DNA from 4 places in the Enterobacter sp. TMH.L2 genome. Region 2 is predicted to be linked to each of the others. Evidence: riboswitches for the same ligand, from Rfam matches in the RefSeq annotation. Region 2 holds a riboswitch; each other region holds the start of a gene.
What was found. A riboswitch is a leader RNA that binds a small molecule or an ion and turns the genes downstream of it on or off. The one in region 2 is predicted to bind thiamine pyrophosphate.
Positions count from the first base shown of each region.

Region 1: another riboswitch for thiamine pyrophosphate. It lies ahead of thiM (hydroxyethylthiazole kinase); the one in region 2 lies ahead of thiB (thiamine ABC transporter substrate binding subunit).
Region 3: another riboswitch for thiamine pyrophosphate. It lies ahead of thiC (phosphomethylpyrimidine synthase ThiC); the one in region 2 lies ahead of thiB (thiamine ABC transporter substrate binding subunit).
Region 4: another riboswitch for thiamine pyrophosphate. It lies ahead of tenA (thiaminase II); the one in region 2 lies ahead of thiB (thiamine ABC transporter substrate binding subunit).

Region 1 is NZ_CP193791.1:1,569,913-1,574,195, forward strand. Features, by position in the region: gene ACREYP_RS07490 (YadA C-terminal domain-containing protein) at 1-209, opposite strand, end outside; gene ACREYP_RS07495 (DUF943 family protein) at 497-886, opposite strand; gene ACREYP_RS07500 (DUF3289 family protein) at 886-1,731, opposite strand; TPP riboswitch at 2,589-2,685, shown strand; gene thiM (hydroxyethylthiazole kinase) at 2,724-3,512, shown strand; gene thiD (bifunctional hydroxymethylpyrimidine kinase/phosphomethylpyrimidine kinase) at 3,509-4,283, shown strand, end outside.
Region 2 is NZ_CP193791.1:3,919,023-3,923,305, reverse strand. Features, by position in the region: gene thiP (thiamine/thiamine pyrophosphate ABC transporter permease ThiP) at 1-688, opposite strand, end outside; gene thiB (thiamine ABC transporter substrate binding subunit) at 664-1,647, opposite strand; TPP riboswitch at 1,679-1,780, opposite strand; gene sgrR (HTH-type transcriptional regulator SgrR) at 1,830-3,488, opposite strand; gene sgrT (glucose uptake inhibitor SgrT) at 3,576-3,755, shown strand; gene ACREYP_RS18760 (sugar efflux transporter) at 3,868-4,283, shown strand, end outside.
Region 3 is NZ_CP193791.1:4,402,981-4,407,263, forward strand. Features, by position in the region: gene hemE (uroporphyrinogen decarboxylase) at 1-831, opposite strand, end outside; gene nudC (NAD(+) diphosphatase) at 867-1,640, opposite strand; gene ACREYP_RS21085 (Rsd/AlgQ family anti-sigma factor) at 1,739-2,242, shown strand; TPP riboswitch at 2,293-2,403, shown strand; gene thiC (phosphomethylpyrimidine synthase ThiC) at 2,493-4,283, shown strand, end outside.
Region 4 is NZ_CP193791.1:1,711,220-1,715,502, forward strand. Features, by position in the region: gene ACREYP_RS08145 (ABC transporter substrate-binding protein) at 1-260, opposite strand, end outside; gene ACREYP_RS08150 (ABC transporter permease) at 286-1,056, opposite strand; gene ACREYP_RS08155 (ABC transporter ATP-binding protein) at 1,053-1,793, opposite strand; gene tenA (thiaminase II) at 1,790-2,470, opposite strand; TPP riboswitch at 2,530-2,631, opposite strand; gene ACREYP_RS08165 (LLM class flavin-dependent oxidoreductase) at 2,795-3,817, shown strand; gene ACREYP_RS08170 (DUF1349 domain-containing protein) at 3,842-4,283, shown strand, end outside.

The DNA.
Region 1 (4,283 bases), 2.3 Mb from region 2:
TTTGTCTGATGGGCGCGATCGTAATCCCGTACAGCCTGCTGCTGCGACGCATCCATACTTTCAAAACTGGCCTTTGCTTCCTGCCAGGTAATAGATTTATTCACCATATTATTATAGAAGTCGCTTACCACATCAGCCCTGGCTGAAGTCGAAAGGACCAAAATACCAAACACCAAAGCCATTGATTGACCAAAGTTAAAGGATTTCATATTTCTCTCACCATAAATAAATTGAACGTTCCAATGCATTATTGAGTGCACTAATAACGGTGATGAACTATTCCGAAATGTGACAATACAATCCTTGATCTAAATCATAAGAAAATTCTTGGTGGAGAGTGTTTAAAAGCGATAAAACAGGCCGTTCACATTCATTATTTGCGCTGGTGCCAGGCTGCTCACACCGCTGTTACAATCGGGGTGAAAAGGGGTAAGGCGCTTACGTTTGAAAGTGCAGTTACTCGCGGGCCGCTTGATGGCAGAAGGGCGTGGAGCGGCTAAAAGTCATAGCTTGTGCTGCCATCGCGTTCACGCCAGATCTGCATGATAATATTTTTATCAATACAGTTTTTAGGTGGCTTTACATCCTTAAAGCATAATCGATCTTCTTTTCCTTCTTCCTGATAACCATCACCGAAAGCAAACACAGAAATAAGAAATGGGCCAGCCTTACCAGAAGGGATATGATATTGCTCTCTAATCTGGTTCTGATTGCGTTCCCACCAATGAATTTTTGCCGACTCAGTGAACGGCAGTCTATCAACGAGGATTACGGCAGTACTTCCATTGTAATGAGCGCCCTTAATCATCGCATTTCTATTACCTAAGACGTAATAACCACCATAACCCAATAAGGTTACCAGGATCAGAATTGTAAATATACGCATCAGCGTTTTCCTTCTATGTCGATCACTGCTTCCATATTTGTTAAAAATGGTTTAAAGCCAAATCGACTAAATCGCTGTAATACAAACCATATTTTAAAAAACTGGAATTGGTTGAATTTTTTCTTTCTTATGTCATCAACATCTAGCCCAAAATGGTCTTGCCCTGTAAATTTAACTCTTGATTTCCAACCGGAATCGTTCACATCAAAACTTATTATATCTATTTTTGTTGCGTAAACATCATGAACGGTGATCCCCATTCCGTTGATCTTATCATGTATAGGTGAGTTGAACTTAGGAAGAATAGATATTTCAATTGCAGCTTCAAGGTCTTTCAACCTATCTTGAGGGAATCCTTTATTTTGATAATCAACAAGTAACCCAATAGATTTTCGCATGTAAGTTACTGTGTTTTTTGTAGAATAATTAGAGTGCAATTTATGGCTATATGCAGCATTTAAGTGCTCATCATTAAACGGCGTTCCAGATGAACGGTAAAAATGCCTTAGCATTTGATTAATCAAATATTTGTACGGACCTATACAAGAATACGGAAGAGATGTTTTTAGCATTTCTTCAAAAAGTAGTTTTGCACATTCTTGAATGCTTACAGTCCCGGAGTTATGCTTTCCACCGTATACGCCTGCAAATCTTGATTGGGGGTTATCGAACGCGGTAAGCCTGGTTAATGTGTAGGGGTCTACGACATTTGATACGTTTGTTAACCCAAACTCTCTTTTTAATCTGCCTTCTGACATATCGCCGTAACGCATATCATTAGCACTATAATCATTAAAAGGTTTAAGTGTAGTAAATACAGTTTTTGGAAATACAACATTAGCCATGTGGGGTGTTCCTTTCCCTTAAAAATATTAATAAAGATATAATAGCACTGGCGAAAATCTGTGCAATTATTTAGATGGTGAATGAATTTGTGCGGTTTATTGATTTTGAAAATGAAAAAGCACGATATAGCAGAGGGTTAAACAGTCGCCTCAGGACTGTTTCAGTAACGCAGCCAGCACGCCGACGATGCGGGCTTCAGGATCCTGCTCGCGTTTTGGCTGCGTTGCCGATCTGCGCATTGGCACGGCCCAGAGCTGGAGGTACTTTTTCCATCTTGGTGCTGACGATATTAATTTTCTTGAACCTAATATCGACGATCGGACACTGCCCGGTTTGCCCGTCATTTCGGGTAATCTCGACAAGGTTCATTATGGGTTCAGCGATGAATTCGGAGTGCATGTTATATTCCAGTTGATTGATAATGAAATTTTAAAAATTATTGATCAATAATAGAAATCAATAATAGAAATCAATAATAGAAATCAATAATAGAAATCAATAATAGAAATCAATAATAGAAATCAATAATAGAAATCAATAACTAAATAATTATCTATAAAAACGGTCAATGCATATAATTGATTTGATAATTTATTTTTAAGATTATTCTTGTAATTTCTGAGGCTAAACGGTTTTCTTCTTCACATTCAGATCTATGGATTTAAAAACAACAACGAAAACGACAACTGAACGAGGCTGGAGCAATCCGGTTTTTTTGTCGTTTGGCTGTGGGATACAGCGAGAGTCGCGATACCGCGCACATGCCGTTTTTGAGGGGGTTGCGGCTTTGGCTTTCCGCTGGCATGATCCAGAACAGGGATTAACGGGACGTTAATCGCAAGCTTTTGATTTTGATTTAAATGACTCGGGGTGCCCTTCTTTGTGAAGGCTGAGAAATACCCGTACCACCTGATCTGGATAATGCCAGCGTAGGGAAGTCAGATGCCTGTCCGGCGTCCCTTCTTTCACGCCGGACAGGAGCCTTACCGTTATGCAACCTGACCTGCTACCCGGCGCAACCGCCGCCTCTGTTTTACACCACCTCCGTCAGTATTCGCCGCTGGTTCACTGCATGACCAATGACGTAGTGCAAACCTTTACCGCTAACGTGCTGCTGGCGCTTGGGGCTGCCCCGGCGATGGTGATTGAAGCCGAAGAAGCGGCACAATTTAGCGGGCTTGCCAGCGCGCTGCTGATCAACATCGGCACCCTGACTTCAGAACGCGCGACGGCGATGCTGGCTGCTATTCACGCCGCCAATAGCGCCGAAACGCCGTGGGCACTAGACCCGGTCGCCGTGGGTGGTTTGGCTTTCCGCACGCGCTTCGCTCGCGAAATTATTCAACTGAAACCAGCCGCCATTCGCGGTAATGCGTCTGAAATCATGGCGTTGGCAGGGGAGCAGGCCGGAGGCCGTGGCGTAGACAGCACCGATGATGCACTTTCGGCGATCCCGGCGGCGCAAAAACTGGCGCGCGAAACCGGTGCAGTGGTTGCCGTAACCGGAGAAACTGATTACGTCACCGATGGCGAACGAACGTTTGCCGTGACCGGCGGGGGAGAACTCATGACGCGTGTGGTCGGCACCGGCTGCGCGCTTTCCGCCGTGGTTGCTGCGTGCTGTGCTTTACCGGGAGACAGGCTGGACAACGTCGCCAGCGCCTGCCGCTTTATGTCGCTTGCCGGCGAGCAGGCCATCGCCGCCAGCCGTGGGCCGGGCAGTTTTACCCCAGCCTTCCTCGACGCCCTTTATCTGCTTAACGCGGAGGGGCTGGCATGAAACGCATCAACGCATTAACTATTGCCGGAACCGATCCAAGCGGTGGCGCGGGGATCCAGGCCGATCTGAAAACTTTCTCCGCGCTCGGCGCTTACGGCACAAGCGTGATCACTGCGCTGGTGGCGCAGAATACCCGTGGCGTGCAGTCCGTTTATCGTATTGAGCCTGAGTTTGTGGCGGCGCAGCTGGATTCGGTATTGAGCGATGTGCGCATCGACACCACAAAAATTGGCATGCTGGCAGAGGCCGATATCGTTGAAGCCGTCGCAGAGCGACTGGCGTTCTATAAGGTACCAAACGTGGTGCTGGACACGGTGATGCTGGCGAAAAGCGGCGATCCGCTGCTGGCCCCGTCGGCGGTGGAAAGCTTACGTCGGAAGCTATTGCCGCATGTCGCGCTGATCACGCCCAATCTCCCTGAAGCGGCAGCGCTGCTGGATGCGCCCCACGCGCGCAGTGAAAAAGAGATGCGCGAACAGGGTGAAGCGCTGCTGGCAATGGGCTGCGAGGCTGTGCTGATGAAAGGCGGGCACCTCGACGACGCAGAAAGCCCGGACTGGCTATTTACTCGCCACGATGTCCAGCGCTTTACCGCGCCGCGCGTGCAAACAAAAAACACCCACGGCACCGGCTGCACTTTATCTGCCGCGCTGGCTGCGCTCCGCCCCCGCCATGACGACTGGGCGCAAACCGTGGCTGCCGCAAAAATCTGGTTGTCGAAGGCGCTGGCTCAGGCGGATTCGCTGGAGGTCGGGCACGGTATCGGCCCGG
Region 2 (4,283 bases):
TGGCCAGCTCGATGGTGGTTGCCTGCGGGCCGCCGCCCAGAGAAAGCACGGTGGCGAAGCTGGCGAAGCAAAGCATAAAAATCAGGGCGCCAACCGGGAGTAGCTGGCGGCGCAGCCAGGGCCACTCGACGAAACGGAAGAAATGCCAGCCCTGCATCCCCAGCTGTGCCGCCAGCTGACGCTGTTCCGAAGGGATATTGTTCAGCGCCTGCAGCAGAAGACGAGTCGCCATCGGCATATTAAAGAAGACGTGCGCCAGCAGAATGCCCTGCAGGCCATAAGGGGAAAAGTGCCATTCAACGTCCAGCCAGCCGCAGAGCGTGGCCAGCCAGCCTTCTCGCCCATAAACGGAAAGAATACCAAAAACGGCGACCAGCACAGGTAGCACCAGCGTCATGGCGCACAGCCTCAGCAGCGCCAGTCGGCCAGGAAAGCGGCGGCGGTAGAGCGCGCGGGCTAAAAAGATGGCCGGGAAAACGGAAAGTGCGGCGGAAAGAAAGGCCTGCCAGAAGGAAAAGCGCAGGACGTGCCAAAGATAGTCGTCCCGCAATATGGCAAAGACATCCGTCTGCGGAGCGTTAAGCCACAGCGCCAGAAAAGCCGCCAGGGCTACCGCCACGACCAGCGTTGCGGCAAAGAGCCCTGGATACAGCCAGCCTGGTATTAGCGGCTGACGGCGCGTTGCCATTCATTGATCCATTCTGCGCGCTGGGTGGCCACCTGCTGAGGGAGAAATTCCAGCGTGGTTTGCGGCTTCACCAGGCTGTCGAAGCCCGCAGGTAATGCCACGTTGGTCACCGGATACATCCAGTTGCCGGTAGCAATGGTGTTCTGGAAACCTGACGTGGTGATGAATTTGATAAATTTCTCGGCGAGTTCAGGCTGCTTGCTGTTCGCCAGCCGGCCTGCAATTTCAACCTGCAGGTAATGTCCTTCGCTAAAGTCCGCGGCGGCGTAGTTGTCTTTCTTCTCTTCGATGATGTGGTAGGCCGGGGAGGTGGTGTAGCTCAGTACCAGGTCGGCTTCCCCTTTCAGGAACAAGCCGTAAGCTTCGCTCCAGCCTTTGGTGACGGTGACGGTTTTTTTCGCCAGCTTTTGCCAGGCTTCCGGGGCTTTGTCGCCGTACACTTTTTGCATCCACAGCAGCAGGCCAAGCCCTGGAGTGCTGGTGCGCGGATCTTCGTAAATGACCTTCCATTTTTGATCGCTTTCAACCAGCTCTTTCAGGCTTTTTGGCGGGGTTTTTAGCTTGTTCTTGTCGTATACAAAAGCAAAGTAGCCGTAATCGTAAGGCACGAAGGTGCTGTTCTTCCAGCCGCCTGGCACCTGAAGGACGCCGCTTTCAATATTAGAAGGCGCAAACAGTTTGGTTTGCGTGGCGGCCTCTACCAGGTTGTTGTCCAGCCCCAGCACGACATCCGCTTTGCTGTTCTTGCCTTCCATGCGCACGCGGTTCAGCAGAGAAACGCCGTCTTCCAGTGCCACAAATTTCAGCTCGCAGTTACAGTCGGCCTCAAAGGCTTTTTTCACCGCCGGGCCAGGGCCCCAGTCGGCGGCGAACGAGTCGTAGGTGTAAACGGTTAATACAGGTTTAGCGAAAACGGGCATGGCGGCCAGCGCCAGCAGCGGCAGAAATTTTTTGAACACTTTGCACCTCAGTAAAAGGGGGCAAAGGAATTGAGTTGAGTGTCTCAAATCCCTTCGCCGGCGTTATCCGGATCAGGTTCGACGGGTATTATCTCAGCGCGGACAAACTGTCCTGGCACCCCGTTGAGCAGGGAGGATTCTACTGATTTCCTTTGGGTTACGGAAGTCATGTTACGAAAGCGTTATGGGCCCGGTGGGGCAAACCAGGCTGATTTGAAATCAAACCAGCCTAGCGTGTTCATCCTCACCCCACGCATACTGCGCTGGCCTTCAATGCGCAACCAGTGGTGAATCAATGGGATAACGTCATTGCGCTCCAGCATTTGCTTGCACCACTCAGGCAGGGCCAGCGTTTTGCTGTGCCAGCGACGGGCATCGCCCTGCCAGTCGCCAGGGATGCATTTTTGAATCAGCGGGACTTCGTAAAGCTGGGCAAACAGAGAGTATTCCAGCGGCATGGTGAAGTTCACGCTGTTCAGCCAGATGTCGCTTTCGGCCTCGCCCTGATGCCACTCAGCATAGTCTATCTCCTGCACAACCAGCTTCACGCCCTGCTCTGCCAGTAATTCGGTCATGATGCTACTGATCACCCGGTGCTCTACGTGGTCGCGGTAGTAGGTGAGCGTTATGCTCTCCAGGCCGGCAGGTTTAGGGAGCAACGGCCCGGGCCTCGAATGGTGCCAGCGGGGGAGCAAACCATAAGCCGGGAACCAGTACTGCTGATACTGCTCTGTAGCGCGGTAGATAAGGTTAACCGGGGAGAGAATATGCCCAATCCACTGGCGCACGCTTTCGTCAACGCCAAGGCTGGATCGGCTGTCGAACAGCAGATAGTAGCAACCTTCTTCCGGGCGGCTTTCCACGGCTTTTTCGCTGTCCGGCATGCCCTGGAGCTGCACGCCGCAGCTGGACTCCTCGCCAACTTCCGGTAGTACCCAAAAGTTGACCTCGTCAATGAGTGCCCGGAAGCCAAAGTAATCATCAAAGGCGTGGATCTTCAGCTGGTTGCGGTTGTTCCGAGCCACGGAATAGGGGCCCGTGCCGATGGGCTGGCTGGCGAAATTTGTCATCGTTGTCCATTCGCGCGGCAGGATCATGGCGTTCACGCTGCCCAACAGCCACGGCAGCCAGTCATCCGGCTGACTAAGGTGGATATCCAGTGTCCAGATAGTCGGCGAGGTGATTTGCGTGATATGGGTAAAAAGCGGCAGGGCGTTGATGCGCTGCAGGGAAGAGATGATATCGAGCATGTCCAGCTCGCGACCGTGATGGAAATGGATGCCTGGGCGCAGGAAGAAGCGCCAGCGTAAAGGGGAAATTTGCTGCCAGTGGTGAGCAATGTCCGCTTCGAGTTCCCCATTTTCCTCATTTATTCGCGTCAGGCCGCTAAAAATCTGGCGGGCGATGTGGGTTTCGGAGCGCCTAAGCGCCGAGCCGGGCAGCAGATTTAGCAGCGGGCGATAGTAAAGGACACGCAGAATGTGTCGACCCTGGCGAAAGCTGCGGCCAAGATGAGAAATCAGCATCTGGCGGACAGCGGCTTTGTCGCCGACGATTTGAACCAGCTGATCGATGCGATCCTGCTCCAGCAGATCTTCCGCCCGCTGCTGCTGAAGCGCCAGCCCGGTATAGAGGAAAGTGAGCTGCGAGCGCTTGCCTCGTCCGGCTTCCGCCTGCCAGCTTAGCCAGCCCTTTTCCTGCATCGCATTAAGCAGCGTACGCATATGGCGGCGGGAACAGCTCAGCAAATCTGCTAAATCATTCAGCGTGGTTTCCTGAGGTTTGCCTTCGCAGCATTGCCACAGGCGGATGAATTGTTGTTGCAGGCGTGACGAAGACATAAAAGAGGAACTCCTGGCGGAAACTCATCAATTTAACTCTCCCTATATTACGTCAATAATGATTCCCGATGAAGCGAGGAGGTGTTTATGAAGCGGTCATCACCTGCGAAGTTTTTCCAACAGTACTTTGCCGCAACACAGTTTGTTTGCTCTGGATGGCTGGCTCGCCTGACGGTGGAGCAAAGACTAAGGATGCTCGAAGACTTGATGCAGTGGGAGGTTACAACCCCGATGCCCGAGAACGCCAACGCGCCGACTCATGTGTGACTGAGTATTGGTGCTTTTCACCGGCCAGCAGCTGTTTACTGCTGGCTTTTTTCGTTTAATCTTTATGCATTTAACAAATACCTCTGACGACATCTCCTTTTAAGGACATTCCATGCTCTGGTTTTTGACCCGCGCACGCCGTTTTAACCCTGTTTACGCTGCCTTCATGGCCGTCTCTTTTATGATTGGCGTGGCCGGGGCGTTGCAGGCACCGACGCTTAGCCTGTTTTTAACTCGAGAAGTCGAAGTGAGGCCGTTTTGGGTCGGCCTGTTTTACACCGTTAACGCGATTGCCGGGATTGGCGTCAGTTTGCTGTTGGCCAAAAGGTCGGACAGTCGGGGCGACCGGCGAAAACTGATTATGGTTTGCTGCGCGATGGCGGTGGCAAACTGCGTTCTGTTTGCCTTTAATCGTCATTATCTGACGCTGATTACGCTTGGCGTGATGTTTGCCTCAATAGCCAATACCGCCATGCCGCAGATTTTTGCCCTGGCGCGTGAGTACGCCGACCGTTCTGCCCGCGAAGT
Region 3 (4,283 bases), 480 kb from region 2:
ATCTGCAATGTCCGTTGTCCAGTCGAGGCCCAGTGCGTCGCAGCCGGTTTCCGCCATCGCTTCAAGCCACTGCCCGCCGCCTTTGGTGAACAGCGTCACCGGTACACGGCGGCCATCGTTTTCACGCAGAAGGCCATCGACAATTTTGTGCATGTAGTAGAGCGAGAATTCTTTGTAATCGCGCCCGCTCAGCACGCCACCCCAGGTGTCAAAGATCATTACCGACTGCGCGCCCGCGCGGATTTGCGCGTTCAGATACAGCGTCACGCTCTGCGCCAGCTTATCCAGCAGCAGGTGAAGCGCTTTCGGGTCGGCAAACATCATTTTCTTAATCACGGTGAAGGCTTTGCTGCTGCCGCCTTCCACCATATAAGTGGCCAGCGTCCACGGGCTGCCGGAGAAGCCAATCAGCGGCACTTCACCCTTCAGTTCACGGCGAATAGTGCGCACCGCGTTCATCACGTATGCCAGCTCGCCTTCCGGATCGGGAATCGGCAGCTTTTGAACGTCGGCCAGGCTTTGAATCGGGGAGCTAAAGCGCGGGCCTTCCCCGGCTTCAAAGTACAGCCCAAGCCCCATCGCATCCGGGATGGTCAGAATGTCCGAAAAGAGGATCGCCGCATCCAGCGCGTAACGGCGCAATGGTTGCAGAGTGACTTCGCAGGCCAGCTCAGCGTTTTTGCACAGCGACATAAAGTCACCCGCCTGAGCGCGCGTCGCCTTATATTCCGGTAGATAACGCCCTGCCTGGCGCATCATCCACACAGGGGTGACATCTACCGGCAAGCGCTGCAGGGCGCGCAGGTAACGATCGTTCTTCAGTTCAGTCATGTTTACCTTTCCTTTAGCTGTATCGCCGCAGTCTATCATTCATAGTCCGCGCGACACAGGGCGACGGTATCTTCAATTAAGCGGCGCGCCACGGTGCCCGGCGGCGGTAACAGCGGCAGTTGGTCATAGCGATACCAGCCCGCATCCAGCAGCTCCTTCGGGTCAATCTTGATTTCACCGCTGTGATAATCCGCCATAAATGCGGTCATCAGCGACTGCGGGAACGGCCAGGGCTGGGAAGTCACGTAGCGCAGGTTTTTCACCTGAATACTGCTCTCTTCCATAACTTCGCGAGCCACCGCCTGCTCCAGCGTTTCACCCACTTCGACAAACCCGGCCAGCACGGTGTAGACGCCGTTGCGGTGGCGCGTGTGCTGAGCCAGCAGGATATGATCATCCTTACGAATAGCGACAATAATGCAGGGGGCAATTTGCGGGTAATAGCGTTCCCGGCAGTGCCCGCAGAGCATTGCCCATTCGCTTTTGCTGAAGTGCATTTCATGGCCGCAGTAACCGCAATACTTATGCGAGCGATAAAACTCGGCCAGTTGAACGCCTCGCCCGGCCAGCTGGAACAGGCCCACATCGCGATCCAGGAGCTGACGCAGCGAGCCCATATCCGAGCGGCGGTTTTCACGAATCAGCCAGACGGGCTCACCTTCCCACTCACCGATATCCAGGGCGCGGCTGCCTACGAGTTGAAATTCTTCCGCGCTGCCGTGAGGTAAGTCACCCTGAGGCAACCATATTTTTTGCTCATGGCTGACTATCCACCAACCATGATCTAAGTTTTGAATAACACGTTCCATAACCTGGTGCACATCCCCGTGTTCACTGATATAAACAATTAGTTTTTACTTTTTTGGGTTAGTTTGCGTTCAATCTTTTAACTCACGGAGTCTCAATCATGCTGAACCAGTTAGCCAATCTGACTGAGCGCGTTGGTGGTAGTAATGAGTTAGTTGACCATTGGCTGCAGGCCCGTAAGCACCTGTTGGTCGCCTATTACAACATGGTCGGGATCAAGCCTAACAAGGAATCGCACACCGCGCTCGACGAAAAAGCGTTAGACAATTTTTGCCACGGCCTGGTGGATTACCTCTCTTCCGGGCATTTCAGTATCTACGAGCGAATTATCAGCAACCTGGAAGGCAGCAGCCCGCTGCTAAGCGCAGCCCAGCTCTACCCTCAGTTGGAAGCCAACACCCAGCAAATCATGGATCTCTACGATTCCCATCTGGAAAACGCCATCGACCGCGACAGCTGGGTCGAATTCCAGCAGGCGCTGTCAGAGATTGGCGAGTGCCTGGAGTCCCGCTTCACCCTTGAAGATAAACTAGTCCTCCTGGCTATTGATAACAACCTCGACGGCAGCGCCAGCGATCCTGCCGGGCTGGCAAGTCCAGCTTGAGTTGTTAGCTATTAACGAGTAATTTACAACTTTCCCACCGCAAGGTGGGATCATTCTTGTCGGAGTGCCGAGTGCGTTATGCACCGGCTGAGACCGTTAATTCGGGATCCGCGGAACCTGATCAGGTTAGAACCTGCGAAGGGAACAAGAGTAATTCTGTCTTTGGGTACACCCGTTTTCAGGCGGCCCATATCCATTACTCCTTCCGTTGTCCTGACAAGCCATATCCTGACTAAACCTGGAATGAGCTATGTCTGCATCTGAAAAAAAACCTGGCCGCCGTGAACAGCGCGCCGCCGCCCAACACTTCATCAACACGCTTGAAGGCACCGCCTTCCCCAACTCCCGACGCATCTATCTGATCGGGTCACGTGAAGATATCCGCATCCCGATGCGCGAAATCCAACTCAGCCCAACGCTCACCGGCGGGAGCAAAGATGCCCCGCAATATCAGCCGAACGAGGCGGTTCCTGTCTACGATACCTCTGGCCCCTATGGCGATCCCGACATCGCCATAAACGTGTTAAACGGGCTAAATCCCCTACGCAGCGCCTGGATCGACGACCGCGGCGACAGCGAAACGCTGGGTGACCGCAGCTCCGCTTACACAAAAGCGCGTCTTGCCGACGACGGCCTGGACGAGTTGCGCTTTGAAACTCAGTCCAAACCTCGCCGGGCAATAGCCGGGCAATGCGTCACCCAGTTGCATTACGCCCGCAAAGGCCTTGTCACCCCGGAGATGGAATTCATCGCCATTCGCGAAAATATGGGGCGCGAGCGTATTCGCGATGCCGTCCTGCGCCACCAGCATCCCGGCGAAGGGTTTGGGGCCCGCCTGCCGGAAAACATCACGCCGGAGTTTGTCCGCGATGAAGTCGCCGCCGGGCGAGCGATTATTCCCGCCAATATCAACCACCCGGAATCAGAGCCGATGATTATCGGCCGCAATTTCCTGGTGAAGGTCAATGCCAATATCGGCAACTCGGCGGTCACGTCTTCTATTGAAGAGGAGGTGGAGAAGCTGGTGTGGGCCACTCGCTGGGGGGCAGACACGGTGATGGACCTCTCCACCGGCCGCTACATTCATGAAACGCGGGAATGGATCCTGCGCAACAGCCCGGTGCCCATCGGCACGGTGCCCATCTACCAGGCGCTGGAGAAGGCGAACGGTATCGCCGAAGACCTGAGCTGGGAGATGTTCCGCGACACGCTGCTGGAGCAGGCAGAGCAAGGTGTGGATTACTTCACCATTCACGCGGGCGTGCTGCTTCGCTATGTCCCGATGACCGCGCAGCGCCTGACCGGGATCGTATCGCGCGGCGGATCGATTATGGCGAAGTGGTGCCTGTCCCATCATCAGGAAAACTTCCTGTATCAGCACTTCCGTGAAATCTGCGAAATTTGCGCCGCCTATGACGTTTCCCTTTCCCTGGGCGATGGCTTACGCCCGGGCTCCATTCAGGATGCCAACGACGAAGCGCAGTTTGCCGAACTGCATACGCTGGGCGAGCTGACCAAAATTGCCTGGGATTACGACGTCCAGGTGATGATTGAAGGCCCGGGGCATGTGCCGATGCAGATGATTCGCCGCAACATGACCGAAGAACTGGAGCATTGTCACGAAGCGCCTTTCTATACCCTTGGCCCGCTCACAACCGACATCGCACCAGGCTATGACCACTTCACCTCCGGCATTGGCGCCGCCATGATCGGCTGGTTTGGCTGCGCGATGCTTTGCTACGTCACCCCGAAGGAGCACCTCGGCCTGCCGAACAAAGAGGATGTTAAGCAGGGACTAATTACCTACAAAATTGCCGCTCACGCTGCGGACCTGGCCAAAGGGCATCCCGGCGCACAAATACGCGACAACGCGATGTCCAAAGCACGCTTTGAATTCCGCTGGGAAGACCAATTCAACCTGGCGCTCGACCCCTTCACCGCCCGCGCTTACCACGATGAAACGTTGCCGCAGGAATCCGGCAAAGTCGCGCATTTCTGTTCCATGTGCGGCCCTAAGTTTTGCTCCATGAAAATCACCCAG
Region 4 (4,283 bases), 2.2 Mb from region 2:
AAATGCAGCTGTGGCTGGTAGGTAATGGCCAGATCGGCCTGCCCGGCGGCAACCAGGCGCGGCGGCAACGCCGGGTCAGACGGCGGGATGATCTTCACGTCCAGCCCTTCGGCCTTAAAAGCGCCAATTTGTTCGGCCACCATAATGGGCGCGTGATCGGGATTAATGTACCAGTCCAGCACCAGGGTCAGCTTTTCAGCGGCGGAGGCCTGAGCGGCAAAGGCGGCGGTGAGCAGCAGGCCACACAGCGTTTTTTTCATCTTCTTAATTCCTTAATTAAGGCGGTTATTCGTTGTTTTCAGGCGACCAGACAATCAGCCGCCGCAGCAGGGCATCGACCGCCAGCCAAAGCAGAACGGTCATCAGGACTAAAATAAACAGCGCGGCAAAGCAGACGTCGGTTTGCATGCGGGCGTTGGCGTTCAGCATGACGTAGCCCAGCCCTTCGGCAGAGCCCACCCATTCGCCAATAATTGCCCCGATGGGGGCGACGGCGGCGGCCATGCGCAGCCCCGAGCCAAAAGCAGGCAGCGCCGCCATCAGCCGGACGTGCCTCAGCTGCGCCCAGCGTGAAGCCCCCATCGTGCGGGCCAGATCCAGATAGTCGTTATTCACCCGGCGCAGTCCGTCAAAGAACGACGACACCACCGGGAAGAAAATCACCAGCACCGCCATCGCCACTTTGGCGCTCATGCCAAAGCCGAACCACAGCACCAGCAGCGGTGCGAGGGCAAACACCGGGATTGCCTGACTGGTGAGTACCAGCGGCATCAGCCAGCGCTGGAGGCGGGGGGAAAACATCATGCCCAGCGCCAGGCCTGCACCGAGGAGTACGCCCAGAATTAGCCCGCTGATAATCTCTGAAGCGGTGACCAGCGTGTGCCAGGCGAGATAATCGCGGCCATCCCATAACGCCAGTGCCACCGAAGCGGGAGAGGGCAAAAGAAAGGCGGGAATATTGCCGAGGGTAAGCAGATACCAAAGTAGCAGCAGCCCGGCAAAGACGGTCAGCCCGCGGCGCAGGCGTGTAGCAGGGGTGTCTGAAGTCAGCTTCATTCGGCGGCCCTGATCAACTGTTGCAGCAGCCCGGCCTGGCTTTGGAGTAGATCTACATCGTCCGGCGCGCGGGGCGGCTGCCCGGCAATAACATGCGTATCGTCGATGCCCTCAGGCCAGCGGGAGAGCACCAGCAGGCGGTGGCTGAGCCGACAGGCTTCCATCGGATCGTGAGTGATCAGCAGCACGGTATTTTTTGCCAGCAGCCTGGCCGCCAGGTCCTGAATGGCCGTGCGGGTGATGGCATCCAGCGCCGAAAACGGCTCATCCATCAGCACTATCGGGCGCTTTTCGTAAAGCGTTCTGGCGATGGCGGCACGTTGCCTCATCCCGCCCGATAGCGAAGCTGGCAGGGCTTTGGCATAGCCAGCCAGCCCGACCTGCTCAATCAAATGTTCCGTCCATTGTCTGTCGACCGCCTCACCACGCAGGCGAGCTCCGAGGGCCACGTTCTGCTCAATGCTGAGCCACGGGTAGAGCAAATCTTTCTGCCCCATCCAGGCGATACGCCCGGCAACCGGCAGACCGTCGCTGCAGGTCACGCTTCCGCCACTGGCCTGCGCCAGCCCGGCGATAATCTTTAGCAGGCTGGTTTTACCGGCCCCGCTCGCGCCCAGCAGGGCAACGAAGCTGCTGCCGGGAATATCAAAATTCAGCCGCTCAAAAATGGTCTGCTGGCCAAAGCGCAGGCTGAGATCGCGCACCTGAATGCCCGGCGAAGTCGCGCTGTCGGTCATGAGGCATTCAGCCCCATCTGCCAGAACGCGGATTCAAGCTGCGTCGCGGTGGTAAAAATCTGTGATAGCTCTGAGAAACGGCTTTCCGCGCCACGCTGGTGGCCTACGTTTTCGAGCAACTGCACAGCGGCCCGCACGCCGGTGAGGTAGCCTTCATCGCCATAGTTACGGATCCAGTTCGCGTAGGGATTGCCTGCCATCACCGTGTCGGAGCTATGCAGCAGGCCAAGGCCGATTTCTGCATATCCGGCCACGCAGGGCAGCAGCGCAGCCAGCAGATCGAGCGCGTCGCCTGAATGGCCAATATCCAGCACGTAACGGGTGTAATTCATGGTTTCTGGCGCTTCCGCCTCGGCCACTATTTGCGCTTCGTCCAGGCCCCAGCTTCGACAGTAAGCCACATGGAGCGGCAGCTCGGAGACAATGGCATTCAGCGATGCGGTCGCGGTGCGCATTTCCGGCAGCGTGCGAAGCTTGCTGACCAGCAGGGCGTAGGCGCGGGCAAAATGAATCAGGAAAAGATAATCCTGGGTCAGATAGCGCTTAAATGCGGCTTCAGGCAGCGTGCCGACAGCAAGCTGCTGCAGAAAAGGGTGATCGACGTAATCCTGCCAGTGCTGGCCGGCCTGCTCGCGCAGTCGTCCGTAAAGACCGTTTTCGAAAAGTGGGGTGTACATGGGACCTCCTGGGTAAGTGGAGATCCGGGCGCGCAGAGGTATGAACAGACAATAACAGAGCTGTGATTGCCGACCGTCCCTTCGCTGGCATGACCCAGATCAGGTTCAAAGGGTTCGGCTTACGCCATCTCAGCCCATACAGGACACCCCTCGGAGGTGCCTGTTATACGACATTTACTTTTTGATTACAATCGCCGGGCGCTGTGTCTGATCTTGCTGAAAGCGACGATCCGTTTAGTGCGGTATCGCAATATTTTGCTGGCACACGGGGCGGGAATTTTGTCACTGTAGGCCGGTTACCTACGAGTCTAAGGATGATATCCGATGAAAAAGATTGGCTTTCTCTCTTTTGGCCACTGGTCGCCTGCCGCCCAGTCCGGCACGCGCTCTGCGGCGGATACGCTGCTGCAGTCCATCGATCTTGCCGTTGCTGCAGAAGAGCTTGGCGCGGACGGCGCTTACTTCCGCGTGCACCATTTTGCTCGTCAGCTAAGCTCGCCTTTCCCGCTGCTGGCGGCCATTGGGGCAAAAACTAAACGTATTGAAATCGGCACCGGCGTGATCGATATGCGCTATGAAAACCCGCTTTACATGGTGGAGGATGCGGGCGCCGCGGACTTGATTGCCGGGGGCCGCCTGCAGCTTGGAATCAGCCGTGGCTCGCCGGAGCAGGTGATCGACGGCTGGCGCTATTTTGGCTATGTGCCGGGCGAAGGAGAGACCGAAGCCGATATGGCGCGCCGTCATACCGAAGTGTTCCTCGAGGCGCTGAAAGGGGACGGTTTTGCCGAACCTAACCCGCAGCCGATGTTTCCTAATCCGCCGGGGTTGCTGCGTCTGGAGCCGTTTTCTGCCGGGCTACGGGAGCGAATCTGGTGGGGAGCCAGCTCCAACGCGACCTCGGAGTGGGCCGCGAAGTTAGGGATGAACCTGCAAAGCTCCACGCTGAAAACCGATGAATCCGGCGAGCCGTTTCATATCCAGCAGGCGAAGCAAATCCGTGCTTATCGGGCCGCGTGGAAAGAGGCGGGCCATACGCGTGAGCCGCGCGTTTCCGTCAGCCGCAGCATCTTCGCGTTAATGGACCAGCGCGACCGCAACTACTTCGGCGGCAGCGGCAAAGAAGGCGATCAGGTTGGCTACATCGAGCCACAAACCCGGGCCATTTTCGGCCGCAGCTATGCCGCTGAACCGGAACTGCTCATTAAGCAACTGGCGCAGGATGAAGCGATTGCTGAAGCCGACACGCTGCTGTTAACCGTGCCAAACCAGCTGGGCGTGGATTATAACGCGCACGTCATCGAATCTATTCTGAAGCACGTTGCACCAGAGTTGGGCTGGCGCTAAATAAAACAGGGAAAAGGTCATGCTATGAGCGAGGATTTTTACTGGATTAATGAGCCAAAAGTCTGGCAAGAAGGCGACGGCGGGCTGACGGTTGTCACCGATGAACAAACCGACTTCTGGCGCAAAACATGGTACGGGTTTGAGCGTTTCTCCGGCCATTTTTATGGCTGCAACGTGCGGGGGGATTTTACTTTCCAGGTGAAGGTCAAAGCTGAATTTAGCGCACTCTACGACCAGGCCGGCATCATGTTGATGGGGGATGAATCCCACTGGCTAAAAGCGGGCATCGAGTTTAACGACGACGCGCCTGCCATTGGCAGCGTGCTGACGCAGGGCCATTCCGACTGGGCAACCGGCGTCTTTCCCGGTCAAGCAAATCTGTTCTGGATGCGCCTGACCCGAAAAGGGGACAGCCTGCGGCTGCAGTATTCCGTTGACGGCAAAAGCTGGCCGCTGCTGAGACTGG